3 regions of the Massilia scottii genome follow, and region 2 is predicted to be linked to each of the others. Evidence: predicted binding sites of a transcription regulator. Region 2 holds the regulator's gene; each other region holds the start of a gene.
What was found. The regulator sigma-54, encoded in region 2, starts transcription at its own class of promoters, with help from an activator protein. The targets are predictions, from matches to a motif close to TGGCANGNAANCTGCTTT.
Positions count from the first base shown of each region.

Region 1: a site for sigma-54 is predicted at 6,676-6,693, ahead of RBA41_RS25295 (ammonium transporter). Genes of this name have one in related genera too.
Region 3: a site for sigma-54 is predicted at 5,835-5,852, ahead of RBA41_RS01915 (PEP-CTERM sorting domain-containing protein). Genes of this name have one in related genera too.

Region 1 is NZ_JAVCWM010000023.1:37,261-47,891, forward strand. Features, by position in the region: gene RBA41_RS25275 (pectinesterase family protein) at 1-579, opposite strand, end outside; gene RBA41_RS25280 (rhamnogalacturonan acetylesterase) at 792-1,616, opposite strand; gene RBA41_RS25285 (TonB-dependent receptor domain-containing protein) at 1,619-4,438, opposite strand; gene RBA41_RS25290 (FadR/GntR family transcriptional regulator) at 4,624-5,322, opposite strand; gene RBA41_RS25295 (ammonium transporter) at 5,426-6,628, opposite strand; gene RBA41_RS25300 (EAL domain-containing protein) at 6,801-9,266, opposite strand; gene RBA41_RS25305 (PsiF family protein) at 9,477-9,785, opposite strand; gene RBA41_RS25310 (MerR family transcriptional regulator) at 9,970-10,631, shown strand, end outside.
Region 2 is NZ_JAVCWM010000009.1:158,638-169,268, forward strand. Features, by position in the region: gene hpf (ribosome hibernation-promoting factor, HPF/YfiA family) at 1-293, opposite strand, end outside; gene RBA41_RS14920 (hypothetical protein) at 680-2,020, shown strand; gene RBA41_RS14925 (RNA polymerase factor sigma-54) at 2,043-3,515, opposite strand; gene lptB (LPS export ABC transporter ATP-binding protein) at 3,518-4,273, opposite strand; gene lptA (lipopolysaccharide transport periplasmic protein LptA) at 4,273-4,887, opposite strand; gene lptC (LPS export ABC transporter periplasmic protein LptC) at 4,884-5,507, opposite strand; gene RBA41_RS14945 (KdsC family phosphatase) at 5,529-6,083, opposite strand; gene RBA41_RS14950 (KpsF/GutQ family sugar-phosphate isomerase) at 6,083-7,081, opposite strand; gene RBA41_RS14955 (monovalent cation:proton antiporter family protein) at 7,212-9,197, shown strand; gene RBA41_RS14960 (DUF484 family protein) at 9,251-10,381, opposite strand; gene RBA41_RS14965 (MOSC domain-containing protein) at 10,508-10,631, opposite strand, start outside.
Region 3 is NZ_JAVCWM010000001.1:429,576-440,206, forward strand. Features, by position in the region: gene RBA41_RS01885 (hypothetical protein) at 1-255, opposite strand, end outside; gene RBA41_RS01890 (hypothetical protein) at 464-625, shown strand; gene RBA41_RS01895 (GNAT family N-acetyltransferase) at 857-1,291, opposite strand; gene RBA41_RS01900 (M64 family metallopeptidase) at 1,758-3,359, opposite strand; gene RBA41_RS01905 (helix-turn-helix domain-containing protein) at 3,499-4,443, opposite strand; gene RBA41_RS01910 (dihydrofolate reductase family protein) at 4,599-5,159, opposite strand; gene RBA41_RS01915 (PEP-CTERM sorting domain-containing protein) at 5,210-5,794, opposite strand; gene RBA41_RS01920 (hypothetical protein) at 6,015-6,182, shown strand; gene RBA41_RS01925 (TrkH family potassium uptake protein) at 6,311-7,645, shown strand; gene RBA41_RS01930 (potassium channel family protein) at 7,635-8,336, shown strand; gene RBA41_RS01935 (OsmC domain/YcaO domain-containing protein) at 8,621-10,631, opposite strand, start outside.

The sequences.
Region 1 (10,631 bases), on a different contig from region 2:
GAAGCGTGCCGGTGTGAGGCCGTCGCCGGAAAAGGCGCTGATGGGCAGCGTCGATGGCGGGTCGCCCGCTTGCGCCTTGAAGCTGCTGGCGGCGACCGCGGGTGCGATGCGCATCGGCTTGTTTGCCGGGTCGCCCACGCGGATGTTATCGAGCTCGAAGCTTTTGCCGCTGCTGTAGACGCCGACCGCGCCCGCGATGGCCGACGCAGGCACGGTGGCGGTGCTCAGTTTTTCGCCGTTGAGGTAGACGCTGAGCGCCTCGCCGGCCATCTCGAAGCGGACGGTGAGGAAGCGGCCCTCGCTGGCGATGGCGCGCCTGACCTGTTTCAGGCGGCTGAGTTTGCCGTGCTGCTGGCGCACGATATCGGCCTGGACGGTCGGGCTGGCGTCGCTGATTTGCAGGCCGGCGCCGAACCAGTTGTTCGCATCGACATGCCGGCCGAGCAAGTACAACTGGCCGGGCGGGCCGGGCAAGGCGCGGATGCGGGCCTCGACAAAATAGTCGGCGGCGGGCGGCACATGCGTGAACAGCGTGCGCACTGCGGCCGGGCCTTCGTCGAGATGAAGGGCCGTGGGCAAACCGGGGTCAGAGCTCTGACTCGAAACATTGCTAATTGGAGGTCTGACCCCGGTTGTAGGAGTTTTGAACCCTGTTTCGGCGACGGCGATGGGGGCGAGCAACAGGGACAGCAAGATCGGGGAGGTCAGACGCATGGACATAGCTCAGGGCTCAGGGGCAAAGGCGGGAAGCAGGGCGGTTGCAGGAAGGTTGAACCCTGTGTCGGCATGGCTCAGGGCTCGGGGGCGAAGGCGGGACGCAGGGCGGGGATTTGGCGGCGCAGCTCGCTCGCGACCATGCCGGAAAACAGCGCCGCGCCCTTGGCGCCAACGTGGGTGCGGTCGAAGCTGATTTTCGGGGTGCCTTGCGGTTCGATGGCTGCACCAGGCAGCGCGGCCACCGCTGTCGCCGCCGTCGCCGGCGCCGGCGACGCATTCGGGTCCGGCGGCGGCGCTTGCGCCAGGGTGTCGGCTTCGGCCGATCCCATCGCCTGCACCGCGTCGGCACTGATCTTGTTCAGGTCGATCAAAATGGCGCCGCTCTCGCGCGCCACGCGCCGCACTTGCGCTGCCCACGGACCGAGGTCGTCGCGCAAATACTGGCCCTTGAAGCTGCGCCGCGTCAGCGGCGTGACCAGCACCGGCACGCCGCCCAGCGCGCGCGCCTCGCTGACGTAGCGCGCCATATTGTGAGGGAACTGGGTGGCGAAGTCGGTCGAGCGCCCGGGTTTGCCCGGCTGGTCGTTGTGGCCGAACTGGATCAGCACGTAGCTGGCGCTGTAGGCCGCGCCGTCGCGCAGCAGCGCCTGCACCTCGTCCCAGCGCCCCTCGGCGCGAAAGCTGCCGGAGCTGCGTCCGCCGCGCGCGAGGTTGATGCAGGCCACTTGCGCGCGCAGGCGCTGGCACAGGGCGTCGCCATAGCCCGAACGGGTCGCCATGGTCGAGTCGCCGACGAGGATGATGCGCGCCGGCCGCGCCGCACCGTGCGCCGCCTGCACCGGCACGCTGGCAGCCACCGCCAGGCACGCCAGCGCAATGAGGGTGTGGACCGGTTTCATCGTCAGAAGGTGTAGTTCACGCGCACGTTGTAGGCGCGGCCGATCGGCTTGGCGATGTTTTGCGCGAATACCACGCGCGAACTGAGGCGCTGGTTCGACAGCGGCGGGTCGACATCAAACAGGTTGTTCACGCCCACGGTGAATTTGAGCTTCTTGTTCCACGCGTAGTTGGCCGTCAGGTTGTAGAGAATGTACGGCTCGATCTCGTGATAGAACGGCTGGCCCGGCTTCTGGCTCGGCAGGGCGTTGGTGTCGATGTAGCTCGACGTGTAGGAGTGGGTCAGCTGGGTGCCGAAGCCGCCTTTGCTCCACGACAGGCGCAGGTTGTGCTTCCACTTGAAGACGTAGGTGTTGGCCGAGGTGGCGCCGGTCGAGAGCGCGCCGGGCTGGCCGACACTGTCGAACCAGTCGCCGCCTTCTTCGTTCTGGCCTTCGTATTTGCTGACGTAGGTGCCGTCGAAGGACAGGCCGAAACGCCCCATGGTGGAAGTCGGCAGGGTGTAGTTCAGGCTGGCGTCGATGCCCTGGGTGCGCAGGCCGCCCATGTTCAGGCGCGTCTTGGTGATGTAGGCCAGGGTGCCGTCGGCGTTGCGCACGAACAGCTTGTTGTATTTGTTGACGTCGCCGAAGATCGTGTCTTCGGAAATCTGCGCGATCGTCCCTTTCATCTCGACGTTCCAGAAGTCGAGCGAGGCAACCAGGTTCTTGACCGGTTCGATCACGATGCCGGCGGTGAAGGTCTTGGACGTTTCCGGCTCCAGGCCGGGATTGGCGCCGGTCAGTACGGTCAGGGTGCTGCCGCAGACCTTGGCCGCGTCCAGGTTCAGGCCCGCGTACTTCGGATCGGTGGTGAGGGTGCCGGTGCCGCTGATGCCGGGCGTGGCGCTCGGGCACAGCACGGGATCATCCCATTTCGAGGTCGAGGGCACGCGCGTTTGCGGGGTGCCGTACAGCTCGGGCAGGGTCGGGGCGCGAAAACCCGTGCTGGCGGTGGCGCGCAGCATCAACGCTTTCGATGGCTCGTAGCGTACGCTGGCCTTGGGGTTGAAGGTGGTGCCGAAGTCGCTGAAGCGGTCGGCGCGCACGGCCAGGTTGACGTTGAGCTGCTTGGTGAACGGCGCGTCGAGCTCCAGGTAGGTGCCGAGCACGGTGCGCTCGCCGTGCGGGTAGCGGTTGGGCGTGCCGGAGACTTTGTAGACCACCGCGTCGCCGATGTCGCCGGACGCGTCGCGGTAGGTTTCGCGGTGCAGGTCGGCGCCGACCGCCAGCGCCAGCGCGCCGCCGCCCAGCGGCATCAGTTCGCGGTTGAGGGTCAGGTCGGGGCCGTAGTAGTGCACTTCGGCGCGGCGGTTGACCAGGCCGTCGGCGGAGATGCTGTCGAGGTAGGCTTTGCCGGCGTCGTCCTGCGGGCCGAAAGGATTGAGCACGCCGTCGGCCACGCCCTTGTACAGCCCGGGCGTGCGCAGGAAGCCGCTCAAAAACTTGACCGTGCGCTTGCTGTAGGCGTAGTTGAAGCCGGCCTTGTAGTCCCAGCCCTTGAACTGGCCTTCTTCGGTGAGCACCAGGCGGTGGCTGTTCTGGCGGTCGTCGGTAATGGCGGGGCCGAGTTCGTCCAGGCTCCAGGTCAGCGCCAGATCGGCGCCGTTCAGGCCGGCCACGGCGGGCACGCCGCCGGCGCCGCCCGGATACCATTTGCTGGCCTTGGTGATCATCAATGGCTTGCGCACGCCGGGATTGACCTTGTCGTAGTCGGTCTGGGCGCCGAACGGCTGGGGCGGATTGAGGGCGTCGATGTACGACTCGGAACTGAGCAGCTCGACCGTCAGCAGATTGCCGTCGCCGTGGCGCAGGCTGCCCTTGGTAAGCAACGTGGTTTGCTTGTTGTCGGCCAGCAGTTGCGGATACAGGGTCGGGTCGAGCACGCAGGTCTTGCTGCCGGCGCCGCTCGGCTTGGTCGAGGGCAGGCTGTACTGGCCGGGGTAGGGGGCGACGCAGCCGGCGGCGAAATACGGGTTGCCGGTGAGGCTGGTCGGCTTGCCGTTGGCGTAGACGGTGTAGTTGGCCGGCGAGGACGAGGAGCCGGAGGTGTTGCTGGTGAAGGCCGTGCCGCCCAGGCGGGCGATGTCGTCCGGGTCGCTGATGTTGGGGCGGTCGCGCTGCATCAGCGAGGTGCGTTTCTGGGTGTCGAAGGCGGCGTAGACGTTCCAGCCATCCTTGGCCAGGTCGCCGGTGCCGGTGGTGATGCTCAAGCGGCGCTGGTCGCCGCCGCCGCTGCGCTCGGGCGCCATGACGCTGGCGCTGACGGTGGTGTCGGAAATCGAGCGCCTGGTGATGAAGTTGACCACGCCGGCGATGGCGTCGGTGCCGTAGATGGCCGAGGCGCCGTCGCGCAGCACTTCGACTCTTTCGATGGCGCTCATCGGGATGACGTCGACGTTGATCGAGCTGTCGCCGATGGCTTCGTTGGCCAGGCGGCGGCCGTTGAGCAGGACCAGGGTGCGGTTGGTGTTCAGGCCGCGCATATTGATCATGGTGCCGCCGCCACCGCCGCCGACCGGTTCGTTGGTGGCGCCGACGGTGAGCGAGGTGGCCACTTCGGACATCGTGGTCAGGCCGCGGCTGACCAGCTCCTCGGATTTGATGGTGGTCAGCGGCAGGGCGTTTTCGCTCGCCAGGCGCTTGATGGAGGAGCCGGTGACTTCGACGCGGGCCATGGCGGCGTCGGCCTGCTGGGCGGCAGCCTGGTTCATCAGGGTCAGGACCGCGATGGCAATGGAGGATAGCAGCAGCTTGGGTTGCGGGAACCGGGATGATGTTGGCACGGCGAGTCTCCTGATTGGATTGTTTTTATGGTTAGACCAATTCTAGTTTGGCCTGACCAATTAATCAAGGTGGACTTGCCAATATCCTGTCGTTCCACCAATGGCGGAAACGACGAGGTGGGGTGGAAAGAAAAAGGTGTGGTGGTACTCTCGGAGTACGAGTGGAAAAACAACGCCCCGGCGGTTTACCCGCGCGAGAACGTGCGCGTCACCCGTTCCAGGTGCGCGCGCATGGCCTGGCGGGCGCCAGCCACATCATGGGAAGCAATCGCTTCCAGAATCTTGCGGTGATCGGTCAAGGTGGTCACGCGCAAATCCTCGGTCTGGAAATGCTCCTTGAGCTTGTGCCACAAACTGCCGCGCTGGTTCCACAAGTAATCGACCACGCCCACCAGCGCCGTGTTTCCCGTGGCGCGCGCAATCGCCAGATGGAAATTGCGGTCGGCCTGCTCGTTGCTGGCCCGGTCTTCATGGTGGTGCTCCATCTCCAGCACCGCCGTCAGAATCGCGTCGATGGCCGAATCGGTGGCCATCTTGGCCGCCAGCGCCGCCACTTCGGACTCGATCATGCGGCGCGCGGCCAGCACCTCGAACGGACCCGGCCCCACCTCGGGCACGTCGGCCTGCGCGGTGGCCTGCTCGCTCACATACACGCCGGAGCCGCCGCGCACTTCCACGATGCCGCTCAGTTCGAGCACGATCAGCGCTTCGCGCAGCGACGCCCGGCTCACGCTCAGCTTGGCAGCCAGGTCGCGCTCGGCCGGCAGGCGCTCGCCGGCCTTGATGCTCTCGTCGCGAATGAGTTCTTGAATCCGGGTGGCCACCACACGGTACAGGCGCGGCTCAGCCGAGTTCGATTCTTGCGGCGCAGAGGGTTTCTTCATTGATTGCTGGGTCCGGGGTAAGGCGTGAGGGAGGGTGTTCGCATGCTCGCCTGATTTTAGTTTGCTATGGCTAATGTTGCAAGGCTCTCCCCCCATGTGCGCGCTACCAGCTCGATTCGCGCTCCGGGGTCGATGAGATGTGGTGGATCGACAAATCGGCGCCCTGGAATTCCTGCTCGGGGTCGAGGCGCAAGCCCATGGCCTTTTTCAGCACCCCATACACCAGGTAGCCGCCGGCCAGCGCGATGGCCACGCCCAGCACGGTGCCCACCAGCTGCGAGGCGAACGACACGCCGCCGATGCCGCCCAGGCTTGTGAGGCCGAAGATGCCGGCGGCGATGCCGCCCCAGGTGCCGCACAGGCCGTGCAGCGGCCACACGCCGAGCACGTCGTCGATCTTCCAGCGGTTCTGGGTGAGGGTGAACATGGCCACGAAAATCGCCCCGGCGATGGCGCCGGTGGCCAGTGCGCCGAGCGGATGCATCAGGTCCGAGCCGGCGCACACGGCCACCAGTCCGGCCAGCGGGCCGTTGTAGGTGAAGCCCGGATCGTTCTTGCCGAGCACCAGCGCGGCCAGGGTGCCGCCGACCATGGCCATGAGCGAGTTGACGGCGACCAGGCCGTTCATCTTGTCGAGCGTTTGCGCGCTCATGACGTTAAAGCCGAACCAGCCCACCGCCAGAATCCAGGCGCCGAGCGCCAGGAAGGGAATCGAGGACGGCGGGTGGGCGGCAATGGCGCCGTTGCGCCCGTAACGTCCGCGCCGCGCACCGAGCAGCAGCACGGCGGGCAGGGCGATCCAGCCGCCCACGGCGTGCACCACGACCGACCCGGCGAAGTCGTGGAACTCGGCGCCGAAGGCCAGCTTGAGCCAGGCCTGGATGCCGAAGCGCTGGTTCCAGGCAATGCCTTCGAACAGGGGGTAGATGAAGCCGACCAGCAAGGCGGTGGCGATCAGCTGGGGATAAAACCTGGCGCGCTCGGCGATGCCGCCCGAGATGATGGCGGGAATGGCGGCGGCGAAGGTCAGCAGAAAGAAGAATTTGACCAGTTCGTAGCCGTTGCGCGCCGCCAGCACGTCGGCGCTGGCGAAGAAGTCGACGCCGTAGGAAATGCCGTAGCCGATGAAAAAATAGGCAATCGTGGAAACGGCGAAGTCGGCCAGGATCTTGACCAGGGCGTTGACCTGGTTCTTTTTCCTGACCGTCCCCAGTTCCAGGAAGGCAAAGCCGGCGTGCATCGCCAGGATCATGATGGCGCCGAGCAAGATGAAAAGCGCGTCGGCGGCGTGGTTGGTTCCGTTCATTGGACGATTCCCGATAAAGGTGCATGGAAGTGCTGCTGCCTTTAAAGAAAGCAATAATCGTTCCATTTTGGTGCGGCACCGCAAGCGCTTGATTTGACAGGGAAATACGCGCACCCGGCGGCTGGCGCCGGTGCGCGCGCACCACGGCGGCGCATCCGTTTTGGTGCAGCGTTCAGGCGCAGTGATTGTGGCTGCGCAGCAAAATATCGAACTGGGGCGCGGTCAGCGGCCGCGAAAACAGGTAGCCCTGGCCGAAATCGCAGCCGGCGGCGGTCAGCAGGTCGCGTTGTTCCTGCGTTTCGACGCCTTCGGCAATGACCTTGATGCCGAGCTTGTGGCCCATGACGACGATGGCTTCGCACAAGGCCAGGTCGTCCGAGCCGGCCACCATCTTGAGGACGAAGGACTGGTCGATCTTGAGGTAATCGATGTGGAATTTTTTCAGGTAGGACAGCGAGGAATAGCCGGTGCCGAAGTCGTCGATCGACATCTGGATGCCGCTTTCGCGAAACGAGAGCAGCTGTTCGCGAATGTTGTGGGTCGATTCCATGAGCATGCCTTCGGTGATTTCGACCACGATTTCGGTGCCGACATAGCGCCCCAGCACCGGATGGGCACGCACGTGCGGCGGATGGCAGGCGTGGCTGGCGCCGGGCGAGTGGCGCCGGAACTGGGCCGGCGACATGTTGACGCTGATCTGGAATTCGGGGTCGATGCTGCCGCGCCAGCGCATGGCCTGGTGGAACGCTTGCTGGAACACCCAGTCGCCGATGCTGATGATCAAGCCCGATTCCTCGGCCAGCGGGATGAATTCGGCCGGGCTGACCGGGCCGCGCAGCGGATGCTCCCAGCGCAGCAGGGCTTCGGCCTTGCGGATGCGCCCGCTCGCCAGCTCGACGATGGGCTGGTACAGCACCCGCAGCTGGTCGAGCGCGAGCGCGGCGCGCAGGTCGCTCAGGGTGCGCATCTTTTTCTGCGCGGCGCGCTGCATCGATTGCATGAAGTAGCCGAACTGGTTGCGTCCGCGGTTCTTGGCGGCGTACATGGCCTGGTCGGCGTTCTTGAGCAGGGTGTCGACGTCGGTGGCGTCGTGCGGGAACAGGGTGATGCCGATGCTGCCGGACAGGTACAGCGTTTCGGACTTGATGGCGAACGGTTCGGCCAGCGCGGCGAGCATGGCGTGGGCGACCCGCTCGACGCTGTCGAGGTCGTCGAGCTCGCCGAGGATGACGGTGAATTCGTCGCCGCCCAGGCGCGCCACGGTGTCGGCCTGGCGGATGCAGGCCGACAGGCGCGCGGCCACTTCGCGCAGCAGCTTGTCGCCGGTATCGTGGCCGAGGGTATCGTTGACTTCCTTGAAATGATCGATATCGATGAACATCAGCGCCAGCGGCAGGCCGGAGCGGCGCGATTTGCGCAGCTCGTGTTCGAGGCGGTCATGGAACATGCTGCGGTTGGGCAGGCCGGTGAGAAAGTCGAAATTGGCCTGGCGCCAGATGGTGTCTTCCGCCAGCTTCTGGTCGGTGATGCCGGAAAACATATTCACGCGGAACTTGACCTGGCCGCGCTCGTCGTAAATGGTGTCGACGCGCAGCCATTCGGCGCACTCGTCGCCGTTCTTGTGGCGCGCCCACACCTTGCCCTGCGCATGACCGGCCTTTTCCAGGCGCCGCAGCAGTTCGCAGTTGTGGGCCTGGCCCAGCACGCCGGCCAGCAGCATGCTGGCCGGCTGGCCGATCAGTTCCTGTTCGGTGTAGCCGCTGAGGCGGATAAAAGCCGGATTGACGGCGACGATGCGGCCGTTGGGCTCGGTGATCATGATCGCTTCGCCGATCGCCTCGTACACCATGGCCGACAGGTTCAGGGCGCGCTCGGTCTTTTTCCATTCGCTGATGTCGGTGGAAATGCCGATCACGCCGACCAGGCGGCCCTGCTCGTCGCGGATCGGCGAATCGGTCACGTGCATGGGGAAGGTCCTGCCGTTACGGTGGCGCACCAGGAATTCGCCCGACCAGCTGCAGCCGGCCTGCAGCCGCGCCATGATCTGGGCGGCCCGTTCGGCGGAGTTGTCGGCCGGGACCAGCTCGATGATGTTGCGTCCCAGCGCTTCGGCGGCCGACCAGCCGTAGAGTTTTTCGGCAAAGGGGTTCCAGTACAGGATGGTGCCGCCCACATCGGTGGCGATGACGGCTTGCTCGACCGAAGCCAGCAGGCTGGCCTGGAACTGGATCTGGCGCTCGCAGTTTTTGAGCTCGGTGATATTGTCATGCACCAGCACCACGGCCGGCACGCCGGCATGGTCGAGCGCGGTGATCTTGAGCGAGAACCAGCGCTGCTGGCCGGGCGCGTCGCAGGGATAGTCGAAGGTGGCGCTGCGGCGCCGCCCGGTCAACACGTCGCGTACCAGGACGCCGACCTGGGTGGCGTCGCGGCAGCCGGACGAGGCCGCGCGGTCGCACACGTCGAGGTAGTTGATGCTCTCGCAGACCCGGGATGGGTCGCCGCCATTGGCGAGGGCAAATTCACGCCACGCCTTGTTGGCCGACAGAATCGTGCCGCGCTGGTCGATCAGGACGATATGCTCCAGCAAAGCATCGATCGTGACCTCGGGGATGGAGTCGGGTAAGGCGGCTAGCATTGTCACACGGGCTCCTTGCGGCAGAGGAGGCGGAGTTCGTCCCGCATCCGCCAGTCGTGTAAGACAGTCGTGCTTCAAGAAAGTGCGGTCTTGTGTCAAATTATTTTGCCCCGGCGGCGCTGGCGGCCGCGGGACGATCGACGGCGCAGCCGCAGGGCAGCGGCAGGCGCCATCGTGTTACCCGGTGTCCGGCACCGGGTTGGTTGGGGCTTATTTCGGGGCGCTGAGGCAGGTTTTCATGAAGGCTTTGCGCTCGTCGCCTTTTTTGCCGGCGGCGTCGGCGTTGCAGGTCTTCATCTTGTTTTGCTGGGGCGTGGCGGTCGGGGCCGCTGGTTTGGCGCTCAGGCAGTCTTTCATGAAGGCTTTGCGCTCGTCGCCTTTCTTGCCGCTGGCGTCGGCGTTGCAGGTCACCATCTTGTTCTGCTGGGCCGACTTGGCCGCCGGCGCCGCTGCCTCGGCCGCGGCGAAGGCGGCACTGGTGAACGCCAGCAGGGCGCAGGTCATCAACATGTTTTTCATCGGTTCGTCCTCGGTCGTTGGATTATTCTGGCGTGCAACAGAGCAAATATACGTCAGATGTTGCCGCCGTCACCACTTTTTCTTGGCGCCCGCGCTTTTTGGGGCACTTCCAACTGTCCATGATTTGAAGCGGTATAATTGATTTTTCACGGTTCATAAGCGGTTCAATACGAAGGATGACGCCATGAATGAACTTTCTGCCGATCACGATACGGTGCGCTCCGACGATACGGGCGCCTACCGCAGCGGCGTGGCCGCGCGTCTGGCGGGCTTGCCCGTCGAAACCTTGCGGGTGTGGGAGCGCCGTTATGGCGTCTCCGAACCGCAACGTTCGGCGCGCGGGCAGCGTTTGTATTCGAGTGCCCAGGTGCGCCGCCTGAGCCTGATCAAGCAGCTGGTCGACCAGGGCCATCCCATCGGCGCCATGGCCCGCTTGCCGCTCGACCAGCTCCAGCATCTGGCCGAGCCGCTGGCACCCGACACCGGCGCCAGCGGCCCGATCCGGGTGGCGGTGGTGGGCGCCGGGCTGGCGCGCCAGTTGACGGCCGCTGGACGCGACCGGCTCGCGCTCGACGTGCGCCAGTCCTGCGCCCGCCTCGACGAGGCGGGCACCGCCTTGCGCGGCGTGGATGCCGATGTGCTGCTGATCGAATTATCCGAACTGGACGATTCGGCCCTGCCGCAGGTGGCCGCCGCGCGCCTGGCGTGCGGCACGCCGGCGGTGGTGGTGCTGTACCGTTTTTGCGCCAGCGCCACGATCCGCCATCTGCGCGCCCTCGGCTGCCTGGTGGCGCGCGCGCCGTCCGACATGGCCGAGGTGGCATTGCTGTGCCAGGTGGCGTTTCC
Region 2 (10,631 bases):
TGGACCTTGCTCTTGTACTTCATGACCTGACGATCCAGTTTGTCGATCAGGGTATCGATGGCGGCGTAAAGATCGTGCGACAGGCTTTCCACATACACGGTTTTGCCCGACAGGCGCAGATTGATCTCGGCCTTTTGACGCTTTTCTTTTTCCGTCAGATTGTCGACGGTGAGGATGACAGCAATATCGATCACTTGATCGAAATGGCGCCTTACGCGCTCAAGCTTGCTCTGTACGTATTCACGGATGGCTGGCGTTACTTCAAGATGATGTCCACTGATTGTGAGATTCATACACACACTCCTAATGATAATGGCACTTCTTGTTACTATCGTTCGTACGCATGGCAGCGCAGAGGAACAGCGTTATTACAGCACGGACGAGGTGATCCTGTACGTCCGCAAAATTGCCAATCGATTAATGGGTTTAATGGTATTCAACTCCTTCATTTTTGTACCCGAGCAACTTTCTCTCGTGTAGAACCAAGTGTATCAGTTATTTGGCATAGCACAAGGTAAGCACAAAGACGCCAGGAATCAAGGGGAAATAGCCGGTATATTCTCTGCGGTATATCCTCGTAATACCGGCAGGATCGGAAAGTAGCAGGTGTGTAGACTGATATATATAAGACAACGGTCTTCACCTACAATCGCTTCCCCGCCCCTTCCCGACGACCGATATGTTCAAGCGATCCGCCTTTACCTCCCTGCTGCGCCTGGCCCTGGCCGGCGCCCTGTGCAACGCCGCGCCGGCCTTTGCCGCCCTCAGTTTCGACCTGAGCGTAGCCACCAAATACGCGGTGGCGTCGCACGGCAACAACCCGCCGCCGGACAAGATCGAGCAGTACAAGGTGGTCCTGGGCGAACACTATCTGTCGGTGAGCAGCGCGAGCGAATCGACGATCTACGACCTGGCGTCCCGGCGCCGCTACCAGATCGACCTGGCCACTCGGCGCTATGTCGATTACTCGCTGTTCGACGAAGCGGGCTTTCGCGTCCAGGAACTGAAGAACCGGTCGGTGCTGAACCGGGCGCTGAGCGTGGCCAAGGTCGACGTGCCGGCGTTCGACCCGGTCTTCGACGAACATGAGCTGTCGGTCGCGTCGGCGGCGCGCAAGCTGTCCGACTCGACCGAAGCCGGCGCCACCGTGCTGGCGGTCGACGGCCATCCGCTGGCGCGCATCCCGGCCGGCGGCACCAGCATCGGCGCCGGCGACGCGGCCAAGTTCGAGCGCATGATGCGCTACCGTTTCGGCGGCCATCCGCTGGTGCTGGCGCGCCTGGCCAGCGAGAAGCGCGTGCCGGCCGGCTTTGTGATGCACCACAAGCAGGTCGGCCACAGCCAGACGCGCACTTACACGGTCAGCGCGCTCAGGCAAAGCGCCCCCGCCAGCTACGACCTCAAGCCGTACAAGCCACGCACGGCAGCGGCCGACGAACTCGATCAGCTGCTCGACAAGGCGCAGGCGAATGCGGCCCCGCCAACGGCGGCAACCAGGCAAGCCTTCGAGACCGAGATCGCGCAAGCGTTCGCCGACAAGCGTGCATTCGACGCCATGCTCGGCATGTCCGAATTGGCCTTTGTCAGCGGCGAACAGATGAAAATGCCGACTCCGGAGCAGAAGGTGCTGCTCAACGCCGACCCGCAAGTGCGCGCGTTCGCGGCGGCGATACGGCCCAAGGGGAAGGCGGAGATGGAGGCGGCGCTCGCCAAGCTGCAGGAACTGCGCAAGCTCACCACACACAAGCAGCACATGCTGGCGCTGTTTGAAGCAAATTGGCGCGCCAAGCTGGGCGACGTGCGCGGCGCGCTACCGCTGTACGCCAGCGTGTTGCGCGCCAATCCAGCGCTGGCCGGGGCCTACAAGGATATGGGTGATGCGCTGTTCCTGAGCTACGACATGGCGCGCGCCTGGCGCAGCTGGGATGCGGGCCGGCGCATGGCACCCGGCCTGGGAACGTTCAAGGCGGTGAACCAGTACGAGCAGCTGCTGCTGCGCGAGCACCCGGAATTTTTCTAGGCGCCGCGCAGCTCTGAGCAGGCTAGAGGCACTTGCGCAGGGCGACCGGCGGAATCTTGAGCGCTTCGCGGTACTTGGCGACCGTGCGGCGCGCGATCACCATGCCCTGCTCGCCCAGCATGTCGGCGATCTTGCTGTCCGACAGAGGGCTCTTGGGATCTTCGGCGCTGGTGAGCTGCACGATCAGCGCGCGGATCGCCGTCGATGACGCTTCGCCGCCCGCTTCGGTGGCCACGTGGCTGCCGAAAAAATATTTGAGCTCGAACATGCCGTGCGGCGTCATCATGTACTTTTGCGTGGTCACGCGCGAGATCGTACTTTCGTGCAGGCCGAGCGTGTCGGCGATTTCACGCAGCACGAGCGGGCGCATCGCCACCGCACCGTGCGAGAAGAAATTGCGCTGGCGTTCGACGATCGCTTCGGCCACCCGCAAGATGGTATCGAAACGCTGGCGCATGTTCTTGATCAGCCACTTCGCTTCCTGCAGCTGCGCGCCCATCTGCCCTTCGCCCTTGCCCTGCTTGAGCAGCGCGGCGTACATGCTGTTCACGCGCAGGCGCGGCATGACATCGTTATTGAGCATCACCGACCAGCCGTTTTTCGCCTTGCGCACGATCACGTCCGGCACCACGTAGTCCGATACGTCCGACGCGAACTCCGCGCCCGGATGCGGATTGCACTGGCGGATCACGGTCTGCGCCTCGCGCAAGTCTTCATCGTCGCAGTCGAGCGCCTTTTTCAGCTTGTTGAATTCACGCTGCGCGAACCAGGTCAGGTGGTTCTCGACGATGGTCAGCGCCATGCGCCGCGTCACCAGCGCCACACAAGGCATGCGCCGGATCTGCAGCGCCAGGCACTCGGACGCGTTGCGCGCGCCCACGCCAACCGGATCGAAACTTTGCAGCAGCGCCAGCGCCGTGCGCAGTTCTTCAATTTCGATATCCAGCTCGGGTGGCATGCGCTCGTGGATTTCTTCCAGCGTTTCGGTCAGGTAGCCGTTGTCGTCGATGGCGTCGACGATCAGTTCGACCAGCGCGCGGTCGCGCGCCTCCAGCACGGTCACGCGCATCTGCTCCATCAGGTGCTCGCGCAAGGTGGTGGCCGAGGCTTCCAGCTGCGGGCGCGAATCCTCATCGTCGGATGTCTTGGCGCGACCGAGGTCGCCCCATTCGCCATCGTTGTCGCTGCTGGCCGGGCTGTCCGCCTCGCCGCCTTCGAAGCCCTCGCCTTCGGCCGGCGCCGGCGCATCCTGCGCACCCGGCTCGGGCGCCGCTTCGGTCGGCGTCGAGGTGCTGCTGATGGCGCCATCGCCCAGCAGGCGCACCGAATGATCGAGCGGATCGTCGAGCCGTTCGAGCAGCGGGTTGTCGCTTAACAGCTGTTCCAGTTCCTGGTGCAGTTCCAGGGTCGACAACTGCAGCAGCCGGATCGACTGCTGCAGCTGGGGCGTGAGGGCGAGGTGCTGTGAGGTGCGTAGTTGAAGGGACTGTTTCATGCCTACATCCGGAAGTGTTCGCCCAGGTAGACCCGGCGCACGGATTCATCGGCGATGATGTCGTCGGGTCGACCGGAGGCGAGCACCGCACCCTGGTTGATGATGTAGGCGCGATCGCAAATGCCGAGCGTTTCGCGCACGTTGTGGTCGGTGATCAGGACCCCGATGCCGCGCTGCTTGAGGAAGCGCACGATGCGCTGGATCTCGATGACGGCAATCGGATCGACCCCGGCGAACGGTTCGTCGAGCAGCACGAAACGCGGGTTGGTCGCCAGCGCGCGCGCGATCTCGACCCGGCGCCGCTCGCCGCCCGACAGCGACATGGCCTGGTTCTCGCGCAGTTTTTCAATTTGCAGGTCGGCCAGCAGGGTGTCCAGGCGTTCGTTGATCTGGGCTTTGGTCAGCGACTTGCCGTCCACCTTTTGCAGTTCCAGCACGGCGCGGATGTTTTCTTCCACCGTCAGCTTGCGGAACACCGACGCTTCCTGCGGCAGGTACGACAGGCCGAGCGCGGCGCGGCGGTGGATCGGCAGGCTCGAAATATCGACTCCGCTGATATCGATCGTGCCCGCGTCCGACGGCACCAGGCCGACGATCATGTAGAACGAGGTGGTCTTGCCGGCGCCGTTGGGGCCGAGCAGGCCGACCACCTCGCCGCAATCGACCTGCAGCGACACGTCGCGCACGACCAGGCGCTTGCCGTAGCTTTTCTGCAGCCCGCGCACGATGAGCGTGCTTCCGCAATTCTTCGGTTCCATCATTGGGTTCCCGCGGCAGGCGTGGTGGCCGGCGCCGGCACTGGTGCCGGTGCGGGTGCTCCCGGCGGCGTGCCCGGTGCGGCGCGCGGCTTGCGCGGCGCGATGATCATGGTGCCGCGGCCCTGGCCCGGCTTGTTGGTGCCGCTGGCGTCGTTACGCGCCAGGAAAACTTCCTTGCGGCTGTCGTAGGAAATGAATTCGCTCTCGATTTCGTTGGTCGGCTTCTGGCCTTCCAGCTGGCGGATCTTGGCGCCCGAGAAAAGCTTCATCATGTCGTTGCGTTCATCGTATTCGATGCGCTGGGCCTGCCCTTCGACCCACAGGTCGGGGCCACCGTCGCGTTTCTGACGGAATGTGGCAACCTTGCCGGGGCTGGCGGTCAGCGTCACAAACATGTCGCCTTCCGGCGAGTGCTTGACGACGGCGCGGTCGGACTTGAGGACCAGGGTGCCCTTGGTGACGACCACGTCCCCCGTGAATATCGTCACCTGGGTTACTTCGTTGGTTTCAAGTGACCCGTAATCGATCACCGCCTTTTTGGCGGCATCGGCCTTTTCGGCGGACGCGGTTGCCGCCGCCAGGCCTAACAGGGCAAAGGCTAAGAATTTTTTCATTGTGGTTTACCTGTGATGGGTGGCGCTGCGCGCGCCGCTTTCGGTGGATACACGATCTGCCCGCGGCTGGCGAATTTGAGCTCGCGCGTCGCGTTGTTCGCCTCCATGCCGGTCCCGGTGATGGTGGCGGTGCCCAGCGTGACCTGGACCGGCTGGTCGGACGTCATGCGGTCTTCGTCGATAAATACAGTCAGCGCTTCGGTCTTGAGCTGCATGGCGCGGTTGGTGGGCGATTCGGGCCGCACCACGTTGACATTGCCGATCAGGTCCGCCTGGTTCTGGGCGTGGCGGATGCGCGCGCGCTGCGAGGTGATGGTGGTGACCGGCTGGCCGGGCGCGACGCCCTGCAGCACCGGCAGCTCGACGTCTGAGGAATCGTCGATCGGGCGGTGCGTGAGCTTGGCGCCGGAAACCAGGTAGCGCGGCTTGCCCTCGGGCGTCATGCGCACGAAGCTGAATTGTTCGACGATGTAGTCGGGTTCATTCTTGAAACTGTTCGGATCGACCGAGGTGTCGCTGTTCTGCGCCAGCTGGACCAGCCAGAAGGTGCCGAAGGCGAAGAAGGTCCCGACCACCATGGTCGCGGTCAGGCGCCAGCGGTGTGCGGTGCGCTTATGCATGGTCGTTCCTTGTCGTTTGCATCAGGCGAAGTACGGCGCCAGGGCCGTCTCGTAGGTGCCCTGCGCGCGCATGACCATGTCGCACACTTCGCGCACGGCGCCGCGCCCGCCGCCGGCCTTGGTGACGTAATGGGCGCGGTACTGCACTTCCGGGTGCCCGGTCGGCACGGTGACGGCAAAGCCGACCTGCAGCAGCAGCGGCAGGTCGATCACGTCGTCGCCGATGTAGCCGCACTGCGCGGCCGTCACGCCCGTCGCTTCCAGCAGTTTGGCAAAGGCGATGCGCTTGTCGTGGATGCCCTGGTGGACATGCATGATGCCCAGGTCGGCCGCGCGCCGCACCACGATCGGCGACTGGCGCGCGCTGATGATGGCGGTGGCCACGCCGCTTTTTTGCAGCAGCTGGATGCCCAGGCCGTCGAGCACATTGAAGGTCTTGGTCGCTTCGCCATCGGGGCCGTAGGTCAGGCTGCCGTCGGTCAGCACGCCGTCGACGTCGAAAATCATGACCTTGACGGCGGCGGCGCGGCGCAGGTGGTCGAGCTGGTAGGTAGAGTTGACTTCGGGCTGGTTCATCAGATTACCTTCGCGCGGGTCAGGTCGTGGATATGCAGGGCGCCCACCAGCTTGCCGTCGGTGTCGACCACCAGCATCTGGTTGATGCGGAATTCTTCCATGATGGCGACGGCATCCACCGCCAGCTGGTCGGGACCGACGCGGCGCGGATCGGCGTGCATCACGTCGCGGATCGTGATCCTGGTGAAGTCCTGCACACGCTCGATGAGCCGGCGCAGGTCGCCGTCGGTAAATACGCCGATCGGGCGCTGGGCTTCGTCGACGATGGCGGTCATGCCCATGCCCTTCTGGGTGATTTCGAGCAGGGCCACCGACAGCGACACGTCGGCGCTCACCTTCGGCACCGCGTCGCCGCTGCGCATGACGTCGCGCACGTGGGTCAGCAGGCGCCGGCCCAGCGCGCCGCCCGGATGCGAGCGGGCGAAGTCTTCTTCCTTGAAGCCGTGCGCGTCGAGCAGGGCCACGGCCAGCGCGTCGCCCAGCGCCAGGGTGACGGTGGTGCTGGCGGTCGGCGCCAGGTTGAGCGGACAGGCTTCCTTGGCCACGGAGACGTCCAGGTGCACATCGGCCAGCAGCGCCAGGCTCGATTGCGGATTGCCGGTCATGGCGATCAGCGGCGCGCCCATGCGCTTGATGATCGGCAGGATCGACATCAGTTCGGCCGTCTCGCCGGAGTTAGAAATGGCGATGAAGGCATCCTGCGCGGTGACCATGCCAAGGTCGCCATGGGCCGCTTCGCCCGGGTGGACGAACATGGCCGGGGTGCCGGTCGACGCCAGGGTGGCGGCGATCTTGCGCGCGATATGGCCCGACTTGCCCATGCCGGAGACAACCACCCTCCCGCCGCATTCCATCAGCAGGCCGACGGCCTGGCCGACGCTGTCGTCGGTCTCCAGGCGTGCGTGCAGGGCGCGGATGGCGTCCGCTTCGATTTCGAGCGTCTCGCGGGCCAGTTGCATGGCGCGTTGCGTGAGGTTTTTGTCAAAAGCTTTCAGCATTGTTTTTTCATGGGTTACACTCATGGCAGAAGTATAAACGAATTGCGAAAGCAAAAAACTTGCCAGACGCAGAAATCGTCGTCACCCCGTGTTTTCGCCCGGCCTTTACCATTCCTTTACACGGCACTGCATGTTTTCAGGACTAGAACTTACCCTCCTTCTGTTAGGCAGCGCCGTACTGGGCGTGGTCGCGTTCCGCATGATGCACTTGCCGCCGATGCTAGGCTACCTGGCTGTCGGCATCCTGATCGGCCCGCACGCGCTGGGCCTGGCCGAAAACAGCAAGACCACCGAAACGCTGGCCGAATTCGGGGTGGTGTTCCTGATGTTTTCGATCGGGCTGGAGTTTTCCCTGTCGCAGCTGATGGCGATGCGGCGCATCGTGTTCGGCCTCGGGATGGCCCAGGTGGTGCTGACCATCGTGGCCACCATGCTGTTCGGGTGGCTGCTCTCGACCCAGTTGCCTGCGTCGCTGAAAATCACCTGGCAGGCCGCGTTTGCGCTGGGCGGCGCGCTTGCCATGTCGTCGACCGCCATCGTGGTCAAGATGCTGACCGAGCGGCTCGAACTCGAAAGCCAGCATGGCCGCAAGATCATCGGCATCCTGCTGTTCCAGGATCTGGCCGTGGTGCCGCTGCTCATTCTCATTCCTTCGCTCGGCAAGCCGCCCGAGGAACTGGCCGAAACGCTGGCCTGGGCCGGCCTGAAAGCGGTGATCGTGCTGGTGCTGCTGCTGTTCATCGGCCAGAAGATCATGCGCAAGTGGTTTGCCATCGTCGTCAAGCGCCGCTCGCAGGAGCTGTTCATGCTCAACCTGCTGCTCATCACCCTGGGCGCGGCCTGGATCACCGAGCACGCCGGCCTGTCGCTGGCCCTGGGCGCCTTCGTGGCCGGCATGCTGATCTCCGAGACCCAGTACAAGCACCAGGTGGAAGAAGACATCAAGCCATTTCGCGATGTGCTGCTCGGGCTGTTCTTCATCACCGTCGGCATGCTGCTCAATGTCGGCCTGGTGCTGGAAAACTGGTGGCTGGTACTGCTCTTGCTGGTGCTGCCGGTGGCGCTCAAGTTCGCGCTGATCGCGGTGCTGGCCAAGCTGTTCGGCGCATCCGACGGCGTATCGATACGCACCGGCCTGGCGCTGGCGCAGGCGGGCGAATTCGGCTTCGTTCTGCTCAACCTGACCTCCGGCGCGCGCCTGATCGACGACTTCATCATCCAGCTGGTGCTCGCCTCGATGGTGCTGTCGATGCTGGTGGCGCCCTTCATCATCGCCAAGTCGGACCAGATCGTGATGAAGGTCTCGTCCAACGAATGGATGATGCAGTCGCTCCAGCTCACCCAGATCGCCAGCCGCACCATGTCGACCCAGAAGCACGTCATCATCGCCGGCTTCGGGCGCAGCGGCCAGACCCTGGCGACCTTGCTGACCGAAGAAAAAGTGGCCTACCAGGCGCTCGACCTGGACCCGGAACGGGTGGCGGAAGCGCAGGCGGCCGGCGCGCATGTGTCGTACGGCGACGCGGCGCGCCGCGAAAGCCTGGTGGCGGCCGGTATTTACCGCGCCAGCGCGCTGGTGATCACGTATGCCAGCACGCCCTCGGCGATCAAGGTGCTGCACCTGGTGCACGAGCTGGCGCCGACCTTGCCGGTGATCGTGCGCAGCTATGACGATACCGATCTCGATGTGCTGAAAAAGGCCGGCGCGGCGGAAGTGGTGCCGGAAGCGCTGGAGGGCAGCCTGATGCTCGCCTCGCACGCGCTGGTGATGATGGGCGTGCCGCTGCGGCGCGTGGTGCACCGGGTACAGAGTGCGCGCGACGAGCGCTACGCCTCGCTGCGCGGGTATTTTCATGGCAGCGGCGACGTCAGCGACGACCCGGAACATCTGTTCGTGCGGCTGCATTCGGTGACCCTGCGCGAGGATGCCGCCTCGGTCGGCAAGCGCATCGACCAGCTGGAACTGGCCGAACTGGGGGCCGACGTGACCACGGTGCGGCGCGGGAAAGAACGGCTCGATGTAACGCCGCTGACGCAGCTGGAAGTCGGTGATGTGGTGGTGCTGCGCGGGTCGGCCGATGCGGTGAACCGGGCGGAGGAGCGCTTGCTGCATTAGCCCGTTAGCGTCGTTCCGGCGCAGGCGGAGACTAGCAAAAACGCCGCGGGCGGCTAAACGAACGACACCACCCGGTTGCGCCCGCCCTCTTTCGCCTTGTACAGCGCCGTATCCGCATGCGCCACCAGCGCCTGCGCCACGCCTTCGATCGCGTGATCGCGCTCGAAATCGTCCAGCGTGGCCACCCCGATCGACACCGACACCGCCAGCCGTTCCCCGCCCGACAGCGTGAACGGCGTCCCGGCGATGCTCTGCAAAATCCGCTGCGCCACCTGGGTCGCGCTGTCGAGATTCGCATCGATCAGCAGCACCACGAATTCCTCGCCGCCGAAGCGCCCCAGCGCGTCCGACAGCCGCAGCTCGGCCTTGATGCGGGCAGCGACCTCGCGCAGCACTTCATCGCCGCCCTGGTGCCCGGAGCTGTCGTTGACCTGCTTGAAATGGTCGATGTCGATGTACAGGCACGAAATGCGGTACGCCTGGCGCCGCGCGCGGCCGATTTCTTCGAGCAGGCGGCGGTCGATGTAGCGCCTGTTGTACACCCCGGTCAGCGAATCGGTCAGCCCGATATACTTGAGCATCTCGTTGCTGATCACGTTCTCGAGGCAGATCGCGATGATCGACGCCATGTGCTCGATGAAGTCGGTGGCCATGGCCGGCGTAAAACGCGTGGCATCCAGGCTGCCCAGGTTCAGGCTGCCGATCAGGCGCTTGTTGCGCAGCAGCGGCACCAGCGCGATGCTTTGCAGGCCGGGCGGCTGGTTCGGGAACATCGGCTGGTGGCCGGCCGGGTGATAAGGCCCCAGCATCGGCTTGGGCGGCCCGGTGAACACCTCGCTGCGCGACGGCACGAAGCCCAGCGCAGCCACCGAGTCCACGAAAATCATGTGCGGGAAATCGTTGAAGTCCACACCCAGCTTGTCCATCACGGTGCGGATGTCGGCGTCCGGGTCGACCAGGCTCAGTGTCACGATATCGAGACCGGCAATGGCCGGCAGGCTGCTGAAGATGGTGCCGATCAGCGCCTGGAAGCTGTCGGAACCGACGATCTCGAGGTCGAACGCCTGGTGCCGGCACATGATCTCGTGATTGCGTTCGGCCTGCTCCACCAGATAATCCAGGCGCGCGCGCAAGGACTCGTTTTCAGCTTCCACATCGCGCGCCGAAGCGCCGGGATCATGCATACGGTTCCCACCTTTTTCCTGTCGACCTCGACAATAATGCCACCTTACGCGATCCGGTCCGCCTTGAAAACGAAAAATTTTACCCGGATCGCATTTAGCATCGCCGCCAACAGTGCCGCCACGGCCTCAGAATGCCAGCGTCATTGTCACCGGTTGGCCCACTTGCAGGCGCTCGCCATCACCGTCGGTTACGATCGCATTCATACCGAAGCAGATTTTATCGTCCATGACCGCCTTGCTGCGGTAGGTA
Region 3 (10,631 bases), on a different contig from region 2:
CCCTTTTAAGAGGACTGCCTTTGCAAACGTGTGGCGCAGCCAGTGCGGCGAGGCCTTCTCAAGCTCCGCAGCGAGGTCCACCTGGCCAGAGCCGGTCAGGAAAACGTGCGCCAGGGCCAAGCGTTCCTTGACGATCTTGTACAAGCCCTGTCGGGTCGCGATCGCATGCCAGGCGCCAAAGAAGCGCCTGTCGTTGACATGCTTGATCTTCTTGTCGCCGACGTGCACCACCTTTGTCCGCGAAGAGAGCAGCAAGGGCGTATCGTCGCCGTGCGCGGGCAGGGCAGGCTACTGTGCTACTTGAATCGAACGCACGACGAGCGGTCGAAGGCTGCCAGCATAGCTTTGCGCTTTGGCCGAGGAAAGAGCCGTCAGAAGGAAGATCCAGGTTCTTGGCTGTCCAGTTACGACGAGCACATTGGCAAAAGTTTAAACGTCGATTTTATCGAGATCGAGGAATCCGATGGTTGATGAAGCCACTGAAATTGGTTTTCAGGAAATATCTTGGCGGGGGAGGTTCCTCGTAGCGGCGGCGGGCTCCCCAGGCGCGGTCATCACTTACATGGTCGCCGATTCCCAGCAGGCGTTCTTTGGCGCGACCAGCCTTGCGATCACAATCGACTAGCCGGCCAATTGGGCCGATACCTTGGTGCGTATCGCAAATCGGGATCGGGCATAGGCCGACACAAAACCCGTATCGGAAGACATCGCCACGCGAATCGGCTTAGGCACAACATCTTTCAACGTCACACAATTGCTGCCATACCCACCTTTGAGTCGACATTACCAAACATATTGTCGACTTTGCTTTAGCGGGTGGAATGTGCCATTCGCGAATTCCCGTTGACGACGCCGGCTAGTCGAGACCCCGGCCGACCGCGCTTTCGAACGACTCGCCCTGAATGAACCGCTGGGTGATCAAATCCTCGAGGCGGATCATCGCCGGCCGAAGATGCTCCCATCGCGCTTGTTCCTGTTTCATTTCGCTGACCGATATCGTCGATATGGAACTTCCGTTCAGCATGGCCAATTCTCTTGCTGCGGCCCAGAACATGTGCGCCGCGTACACTTCCTTGATTGTGGTGAGCGGGAGCTGATAGGTCGAAACAAGATGGTGAATGACGGCGAGCCCGTATCCCTGGCGCCGGAACGCTTCATCGATCCCGATGTCAAAGATGTAGACCATGTCGAAAAGTGGCGACAGTGCATACGTGACATAGCCGACTCGCGCACCGTCCTTCGCATAAACGGAAGCCTGTTGATCGGGATTGGGCGACGTGAAGCATTTCATGTAGTTCACGAACACGTCCAGGACGATCTCCGGGAGCGCGACGTTGCTGGCTTTCGTCCGGCGCGGTTCAGCTGCCGACCGCGCCGGAACGCAGTTTGTTGGGTCGCATATCCTCGGACCATCGGCACAGGCAGGTGCTCGACGGTGGAAAATGGACGGAGGATTGTGTCGACGTGGTGTGGGCTGTAGACAATCGGACAGAGGTACCGACGACAGCGTCAGCTTCATCCTTTATTTAACATAATATAGATTATGCGAATTCAAGGTAGTGCTGGTAGGTTTCCAAAATGGAATACCAAGCTGCCGTGTGGCGATGGCCCCTGGTCTGCACACGCGCCGGCCAAATACACCAGCAAACGCTACTACACCTTCCTGAACGAAGCGCTTGTGCCTGCGGACTGGGTGCTGAACCTGTTATGTAGCCCATGTCGAATCCCGGCATGGGCTAAGCGTGCGAGCGCCAGTGTCACTTCGGCGGGACGGAGTATTTCACGGTGTAGCTTCCGGAACCCGAATACGATTTCACTTCGATGTAGTAATAGCCTGCGGTTCCCACATAGTTGATCGATTCGCTGGATGTGTTGCCTCGGCTGACCGCGACTCTGCTCCAGCCGGTGCTCAGCGATTTGTAGAGGGACAAATCGAAGTCGGTGCCGGCCGGTCCGGTCAATTGCACGTTGTAGGTGCCACTGCCCGCTTGAATGTAACCCGGGCTTGTGTTTGGCGCGTAGGCGATGCCGCCACTGCCCAGCGTTCCGGTTTGGGTAACGGCGGTATACTTGCCGAACACCGTCTTCACCAGTCCTTCATTGACTGCGTGCCAAGGATAACCGAGGGTGCGCATACGTGAATTTTCGGTTGGGCGGTAGATACCGCTTGAACAGTATTGCCCCCCTTGGAACACCCCTACCGTGCCGTTCGCAACGCTACCGACCGTGGTTGGTACCGGCGTGGCGGCGGCGATCTTGCTGCCCCATTTGACGTTACGCGTGCGGTTGAGCGACACATTGCCTTCCGTCGGCTCGGAACTCAGGTCGCATGTGCCGCCTTCGTACTCGTCCGCCAGCGCAAATGCGGTATGGCCGATTTCGTGCAAAGCCACTTCGACCGACGAGGTGTTCATCGACGCGGTGGCGATCGCCCCGCCCGAACCACCGTAGCGGGTCGAGTTGGAAATGACGACGATGACGTCGCGCTGGTCCGGAGCAAGAACCGAGCCGACAATGTTATACACCTTGGTCTCGTTGACGCACAGAAGGCGCTCGATGTTATAGCAGTAGAATTCGCCATCCATGGCGGTGTCGCGATAGATGCCTTTATCGATCTCATCGACCCCGGATTGATTGCTCGCGATATCGACGCGGCGGACATTCATATTGGCGCGATTGGCCGCGAACAAAGGATCGGCCATGAAGCCGTCGATCACCTTCTTCGCATCGGCTTGCCATTTGCTCATTTCGGCCGCGGTATAACCATCGCCGATGAACACATAGTCCATGCGCGCGTTGGACGGGCCAGTGTTGACGACCGTGGTGACGCTCGCCGCTGGCGCCGCGGCGGCCATACTCTGGGTGCGCATCAGCTTGCTGGCGCCCACCTTTTTTTCCAGTGACGCGCGGTCGAATTTTGCCAGCGGTGCGGTAACGGCCTTGATGCCCACATTGGTCGACGCTGGCGCCAGTACGTCGACGCTGGCGACTGCTGCGCTAAACGGCAAGGACACCTCAAAAACGCTGTCAGCTTGCTTCACCCGGCGCGACATATCGATGGCGCCGGTTTTCGGATCGAATACTTCAACGTGCCTTTGCTGGGTGTTTTTGATCGCCACTTCATGCACTACCGTACCTGCGGCATTGCGTGCGACGACGCGCCACTGTTGGCCCTGGGCGTGGCCGGGCAGGCTCGGGGTCAGCGCAAAATCACCCACTTCGGCGTGAATCGGCGCAAAATTGACGCCGGTTCGTCCTTCGCTGACGCTCACGCGCAGGGAGATATTTTGCGCCTGTGCCGCGACTGTCAGGCTTGCCAGGGTCACCAATGTAAGCGATAAAGATGTGAGTAGTTTCATTGTCGTCCTCGTTCGAGTTTATTGTTTTCGAACAAGGAGTTTGTTTCCATTTTGGAAACGTCGCGCCTTCAATCCTGCTCATATTGCATAAAACTGCTGCTGTAACGCGAAGCGTGGCCAAACAAAATGATGTCGCCGTTTATGTTGCAGTTCGGTGTTGTTGGCGGAAGATCGTGGGCGACATTCCGTACTGCGAGGAAAATGCACGAGAGAAATGGCTGGCATTGGTAAAGCCGCATTCCTGCGCGATATCCAGAACGCGCGCTTGCTCCGACAGTAGCGCCGCGCAGGCCCGTTCCAGGCGCAGCTTCATCATGTATTGGTGTGGCGGCAGTCCGACCGCGCGCCGAAACTCGCGTGAAAAGTGAGCCTCGCTCATGCCGCACAGTGCGGCAAGTTCGGCATTCGATACCGACTCAGCCGAACTTTGCGCAATGTGCCGAAGCACGCTGCGCAGCCGGCTGCCGCCGAGGCCGCTCCTCTCGGGCAAGCTGTTTGGCTGGGTATAGTGCTCAAGCAAATAACACACAAGGACCGTAATCAAGCCGTCGCACGCCTCTTGCGCAAGCTGTCCCGCCAGCGCTGCGGTATTGAGCATTTTATGCACGAGGTCGAGCACGATCCGGTCCTGCACAAACACGTTGGCCACCAATTTATTGCTGGCGGCGTCATTGCGCAGGCCGCCAAGATGATCGACCAGGTCGACCGGAATGAAGATATTGACGATGTCGCAAGCGCTCATCTGGGTCCACTGACCACATTCGCCGGGCGGGGAAATCCGAAAACGGTTCGCAGCGATCATGCCACCCCAGACCGGCTTGTTGCCGGCCCAGATCCGTGCCTCCAGAGGAGAAAGCATGAGGGAAAGCCGATAACTCCCAGGATGCGGACTCACGGAACGGACCACGTGTTCGGCATGGCCGCTAGACCAGCGTCCCAAAGCGGCTTTCGAACGTGGCAATGGACCAATGCACAGGTCCAATGGCGAGGCCACCCCGCTCTGCACGAACCAGCGCCGTAGATCCTCGGTGCTCTTGATCATCGGCGTGTCGCTTTCGGTGTGAGGGGCCAATTCCAATTCCATTGATTGTCATTTTATCATCTATTTTAAAGCACCTTTGTGTGCATTTCCTTATGCAATATGCATAAATCGGCATGGTCGTTGACCTTAGGCGACGCTGCCTTGTCGCCCTCGAAACCGGTCAGACTCGCATTGGCCCAGTTGGAGCAGACCCCGAGTCAGCGCGCGCGCCGGTAATGCATGGCGACGGCGCCGCTGCGCAGTGGCTTCGCCGAGATCAACTCGAGCCGTCGCGTGCTGGGCAGTCCGCTGCCGTACAGGGTCGGGCCGTGGCCGGCAATCCTGGGGTGCACGAGGAACTTGTACTCGTCGATCAGATCCAGCCGGTCCAGCTCGGTCGCGAGCTTGCCGCTACCGAGGAGTACCCCGTTCGGGGTTGCGTCCTTGAGCTTCTGTACGCCCGCTTGCAAGTTGCCGGCGATGTGGTGGCTGTTGATCCAGGGGAAGGCCGTTCGCGTCGAGGACACGACGTATTTCGGCTTGGCCTCCAGCTTGACCGCCCACTCGCGCATCGCCGCCGGTGCCTCCGCGGCGCCGCTGGCGACCGCTGGCCAGTAGCTCTCCATCATCTCGTAGGTGACGCGGCCCCACAGCATCGCCCCGCCCTCGTCCATGAGGCGGGTGAAAAAGGCGTGTGTCTCGTCGTCGGCGATTCCTTCCTGGTGGTCGACGCAGCCGTCCAAGGTGACGTTGATACTGAAGGTTAAGAGTCCCATCATGTCCTCCATTCGAGATATGCAACGAGCCGCTCGCCGTCGCTGCTAAACGGTCATGCCTGCCTGACGCGGCGGCGGCGCGCGGCGGCAACACCGGCCAGGCCCAGGCCCAGCAGGGCCAGCGAACCGGGTTCCGGAATGGCCGCGACGGCTGGACCGGTCAGCTCCAGGTCGTCAACCAGGAAGTAGTCGCCAAAGTCCAGTACCAGCGAATCGAGCTTGCCGGCATAGCCGGAAAAATACCTGAAGCTCGAGGTCAGGTCGACGCGTGACGAAAATACCAGCACCTCGTCTTGATACCCGCGAATCAAGCCTGTACGGTCGGCCTGCCTGTCCCAGGTTTGCGCCCACAGGCCGCCCAGTGTGAAATCCGAACGGTCCTGCATCATGACGGCGATCGGGCCGCCGAAGAGGTTGAACAGGGTGAATTTACCGCTGTGCGCGCCATAATTGTAGGGCGAATCGACGGTGTTGATCCAGTGCGAAGGATCGTTGAACTGGAAGCCGTGGTACGGAGTCGGAATGGGCTCGTGTTCGAGGCCGGGGTAATACTCGTCGATGTCGTCGAAGGTCAGGACGATGGCGTTGGCGTTCAATCCTGCCACCGACAGCAATGCTGCGAGCAATATGCGTTTCATGTGAATCCTTTGTCAAGGTTAATCAATTTATATTTGATATGCAGCAATATCCATGCCTGTTAAAAAATCATGAACGCATTCAATGACCTGCATCGGCGCATGGCAAGTTCGCTGGAACATATGTAAAGATTGTCGACATCCTTGACCAGATGAAATGGATTGCTCTGCCTTGGCTTAGTCGACCAGCCGAGTATCATTGCGCACCCAGGGCCTGACCCATATGACAATTTTCCTGGGCCCGGCCAGCCTGAAAGTACGGATGGGCACCCTCTCCCATCCCGCCCTCGCCCGCTTCGTTTGCGTCTCATTGATCGTCTTGGGCGACGCCGCTGCGGCCACGTCCGCGCAGCGCAAGAACGCGCCGACCGCCCTCCCCGACTTTGCCTGAAGAGAGTTAGGGTATACTCCAGGTTGATGCTCAGAACGTCTTTATCTACGCACCAACATCCGCGCTACATCTTTATAACCAGGCAGGACTGGCAAAGTCTGCCTCTTGCCTGACTCCCGCAAAAACGAATGATAAGACAACGACTTCTCCACCCCGCTCGCATTGTCGCATTCGCATTTCTTGTAGCAATCCTTATTGGAACAGCTCTTTTGATGATGCCGTTCGCGCGGGAAGGAGGCGGTTCAGTGCCATTTCTCACGGCGCTTTTCACTGCAACGTCGGCAGTGTGCGTCACCGGCCTCGCCATCGTCGATACCGGCACGTACTGGTCATCGGCAGGCCAAGCTACCATCATGCTGCTGTTCCAGATCGGGGGCTTTGGCATGATGACCGGCGCGACTTTACTTGGTTTGATGGTCAACCGTTCGCCCCGGCTACGGCTCAAGCTCATCACCCAAACCGAGACCCATACCCTGGGGCTTGGCGACGTCGCCAATGTCGCCAAACTTGTGCTCACTGTGACGATCGTGTGCGAGTTCATCGTTGCTTTGGTCTTGACGTTGAGATTTCGCCTGGGCTATGGCCTGGAATGGCAGCAGGCTGCCTGGAGCGGACTGTTCCATTCAGTTTCGGCGTTTAACAACGCCGGCTTCTCGATCCATGCGGACAGCGTCATGCGCTACGCTCCTGATGCGCTAGTCCTCCTTCCGCTGATGCTGGCAATCTTTATTGGGGGTATCGGATTTCCCGTGTTGATGGACCTGCGGGACAAAACGCGATCGCCGCGTAGCTGGTCGCTGCATACAAAGCTGACCCTGGCCGTGACCGGTTTCTTGCTGGCCCTGGGCTTTCTCGGCATCCTGATTTTCGAGTGGCATAACGCAAAGACCCTGGGCGCAATGGCGCTTCCCGAGAAAATCCTGTCGGCGGCGTTCACGTCGGTCTCGGCGAGAACTGCCGGGTTCAACACCATTGATCTTGCCGTTGCCAGCAGAGAAACCTGGTCACTGCACTATCTGCTCATGTTCGTAGGGGCCGGTAGCGCCGGGACCGCCGGTGGCGTCAAGGTAGGCACGGTCGCCATTCTGTTCTTGCTGGTCCTGGCAGAGATCCGGGGCCATCCCGACAGCGAAGCGTTTGGTCGGCGTGTCGGCGGGGCCGCCCAGCGCCAGGCAGTCACGGTCCTGGTACTCGGAAGCGCGACGGTCATATTGGGCACTACAATATTGCTATCGGTGAGTGACGCCACGACTGATCGGGTCATTTTCGAAGTGATTTCTGCCTTCGGGACGGTGGGACTATCGACCGGAATCACAGCCGATCTGCCGGCGGCAGGGCAGTTTGTACTTGTTGCATTAATGTATTTAGGCCGCATAGGAACCATCACCTTAGCGACATCACTCATACTCGGTGAGCGGCGTATGCCGTATCGCTATCCAGAGGAGCATCCAATTGTTGGGTAGAATTTTCACAGAGCAGTTTGCGTTTTCGGCAAGCGACAGTGTCCTGGTTATCGGCTTGGGCCGGTTCGGTAGCGCAGTTGCCCAGTCGTTGGTCCGGCTGGGCCATGACGTCATGGGCGTGGACAACAATAGCGAGCGCGTCCAGACCTGGGCAGACAAGCTGACCCACGCAGTGCAGGCCGATTCCACCAAAGAGAGCGTGATGCTCCAGCTTGGTGCGGCCGACTTTTCGCATGCGATTGTCGCCATCGGTACCGATATTGCGTCAAGTCTATTGACCCTGATGGTGCTGACCGAACTGGGGATCAAGGACATATGGGTCAAGGCACTCGACCACGACCACGGTCAGTTGGCGAAAAAGATGGGGGCCCATCACGTCGTCATGCCAGAGGCAGACATGGGCGAACGCGTGGCCCACCTGGTGACGGGACGTCTGATCGACTTCCTGGAGTTTGACGATGGCTTTGCCATCGCGAAGATTCACGCTCCCACCCTCACGCACAATAAAACGTTGACCGAGTCACGGGTGCGCGAGCAGTTTGGCGTAACCGTGGTAGGCGTTAAGCGTGCCAATACAGACTTCCAGCACGCCACCCCCGAAACATCCGTAGAACCTGCGGATCTGCTCATTGTTTCTGGTCCCACACGCAAGATCGAGTTGTTTGCAAGTGCTACAAAAGTAAAAAAATAGCCGGCTTCAGTGTCAAGACCAAGGCTGACCGGCATCCGTTCCGGCAGCGCTTGGCTTGGGGCTTGAAGGTGCGGGCGACTGTCACCTCAGCGCAAACCTGCTTATCTCGCCAGCGCGATCTTTCTGAAAGGGTCGAGCCGATGTGGCGCGCCGCGGTACATCACCCGCACAAGCCCGATCCGTAAAAGCACCCTTCCCGTCGGCGCCTGTGCACTTGACGATCCCGGCAACTGCGGATGCGGATGCACGAAGCAAAACGGAAAATGCGGCGATACCAGGAATCTTTACGATCTGGCCGCAGCATTGGCCCGTGCGGTGTGCGCTTTCCTGTAGCTGTCGATCAGACGTTCGTGCTTATCGAGCCCTTCCAGTTTCATACTCGTCGGCGTCAAACCGAAGAAACGCACACTGCCGTCCACCGACCCCATGACCGCGTCCATCCGGGCGTCGCCAAACATCCGGCGGAAATTGACCGCGTAATCGTCCATTTCCAGGTCCTCATCGAGCAGCACCTCAAGCACGACATGCAAGGCCTGGTAAAACAATCCCCGTTCGACCGTGTTGTCGTTGTACTGCAGGAAGGCTTCCACCAGCTCCTTCGTCTCCTCAAACTGCTGTAAGGCGAGATGAATCAGCAGCTTCAACTCCAGCGTCGTCAGCTGTCCCCAGACCGTATTTTCGTCGAATTCGATCCCGATCAGGGTAGCGATGTCGGCGTATTCGTCAAGCTCGCTGTTCTCCAAGCGCTCGAGCAGTGATTCGAGGCTGGCATCGTCGAGGCGATGCAGGTTCAAGATATCGGCGCGGAACAACAGCGCCTTGTTCGTGTTATCCCAGATCAAATCTTCCACGGGGTAGACTTCCGAATAACCCGGCACCAGAATGCGGCAGGCAGCGGCACCTAAATTCTCGTACACCGCCATGTACACCTCTTTACCCATGCCTTCGAGAATGCCGAACAGGGTCGCTGCCTCCTCGGCATTGGCGTTCTGACCCGGGCTGCAAAAATCCCACTCAACAAAATCATGATCGGCCTTGGCACTGAAAAAGCGCCACGACACGATACCGCTCGAATCGATGAAGTGTTCAACGAAATTATTGGGCTCAGTGACGGCGTTACTGACGAAGGTAGGTCGAGGCAGATCGTTCAAACCTTCAAAACTGCGACCCTGCAGCAATTCCGTCAGACTGCGTTCCAGCGCCACCTCGAAGCTCGGATGCGCGCCGAACGAGGCAAACACACCGCCCGTGCGCGGGTTCATCAAGGTGACGCACATCACCGGATACGCCCCGCCCAGCGACGCATCCTTCACCAGCACCGGAAAGCCCTGCTCTTCCAACCCCTGGATGCCGGCCAGAATGCCGGGGTATTTCGCCAGCACCTCGTGCGGCACATCGGGCAAGGCGATTTCACCTTCCAGGATGTCGCGTTTGACCGCCCGTTCGAAAATCTCCGACAGGCATTGCACCTGCGCTTCGGCCAGCGTATTACCGGCGCTCATGCCATTGCTGACATAGAGGTTTTCGATCAGGTTGGATGGAAAATAGACCACCTTGCCGTCCGACTTGCGCACGTACGGCAGCGAACAGATACCGCGCTGCACATTGCCGGAGTTGGTGTCGATCAGATGCGAGCCACGCAGCTCGCCATCGGGATTGTAAATTTGCAGACAGTACTCGTCCAGGATGTCGGCCGGCAGCGCATCTTTGCGGCCAGGCTTGAACCAGCGCTCGTCGGGGTAATGTACGAACGCCGCGTTGGCGATGTCTTCGCCCCAGAACGTACCGCCATAGAAATGATTGAAATTCAATCGCTCGATAAACTCGCCCAAGGCCGACGCCAGCGCGCTTTCCTTGGTCGATCCCTTGCCGTTGGTAAAACACATCGGCGAGTGCGCATCGCGGATATGCAGCGACCACACATTGGGAACGATATTGCGCCATGAAGCGATTTCAATCTTCATGCCCAAACCGGCCAACACGCCGGACATATTGGCGATGGTTTGCTCCAGCGGCAGGTCCTTGCCCGCAATATAGGTGCTCGCCTCGGACGCCGGTTTCAAGGTCAGCAACGCCTGCGCATCGGCGTCCAGATTATCCACCTCGTTGATCACAAACTCGGGCCCGGCCTGTACCACTTTTTTCACCGTACAACGCTCGATGGAGCGAAGGATACCCTGGCGGTCTTTATCAGAGATATCCGCCGGCAACTCGACATCGATCTTGAAGATCTGCTGGTAACGGTTTTCCGGATCGACAATATTGTTCTGCGACAGGCGAATATTATCGGTAGGA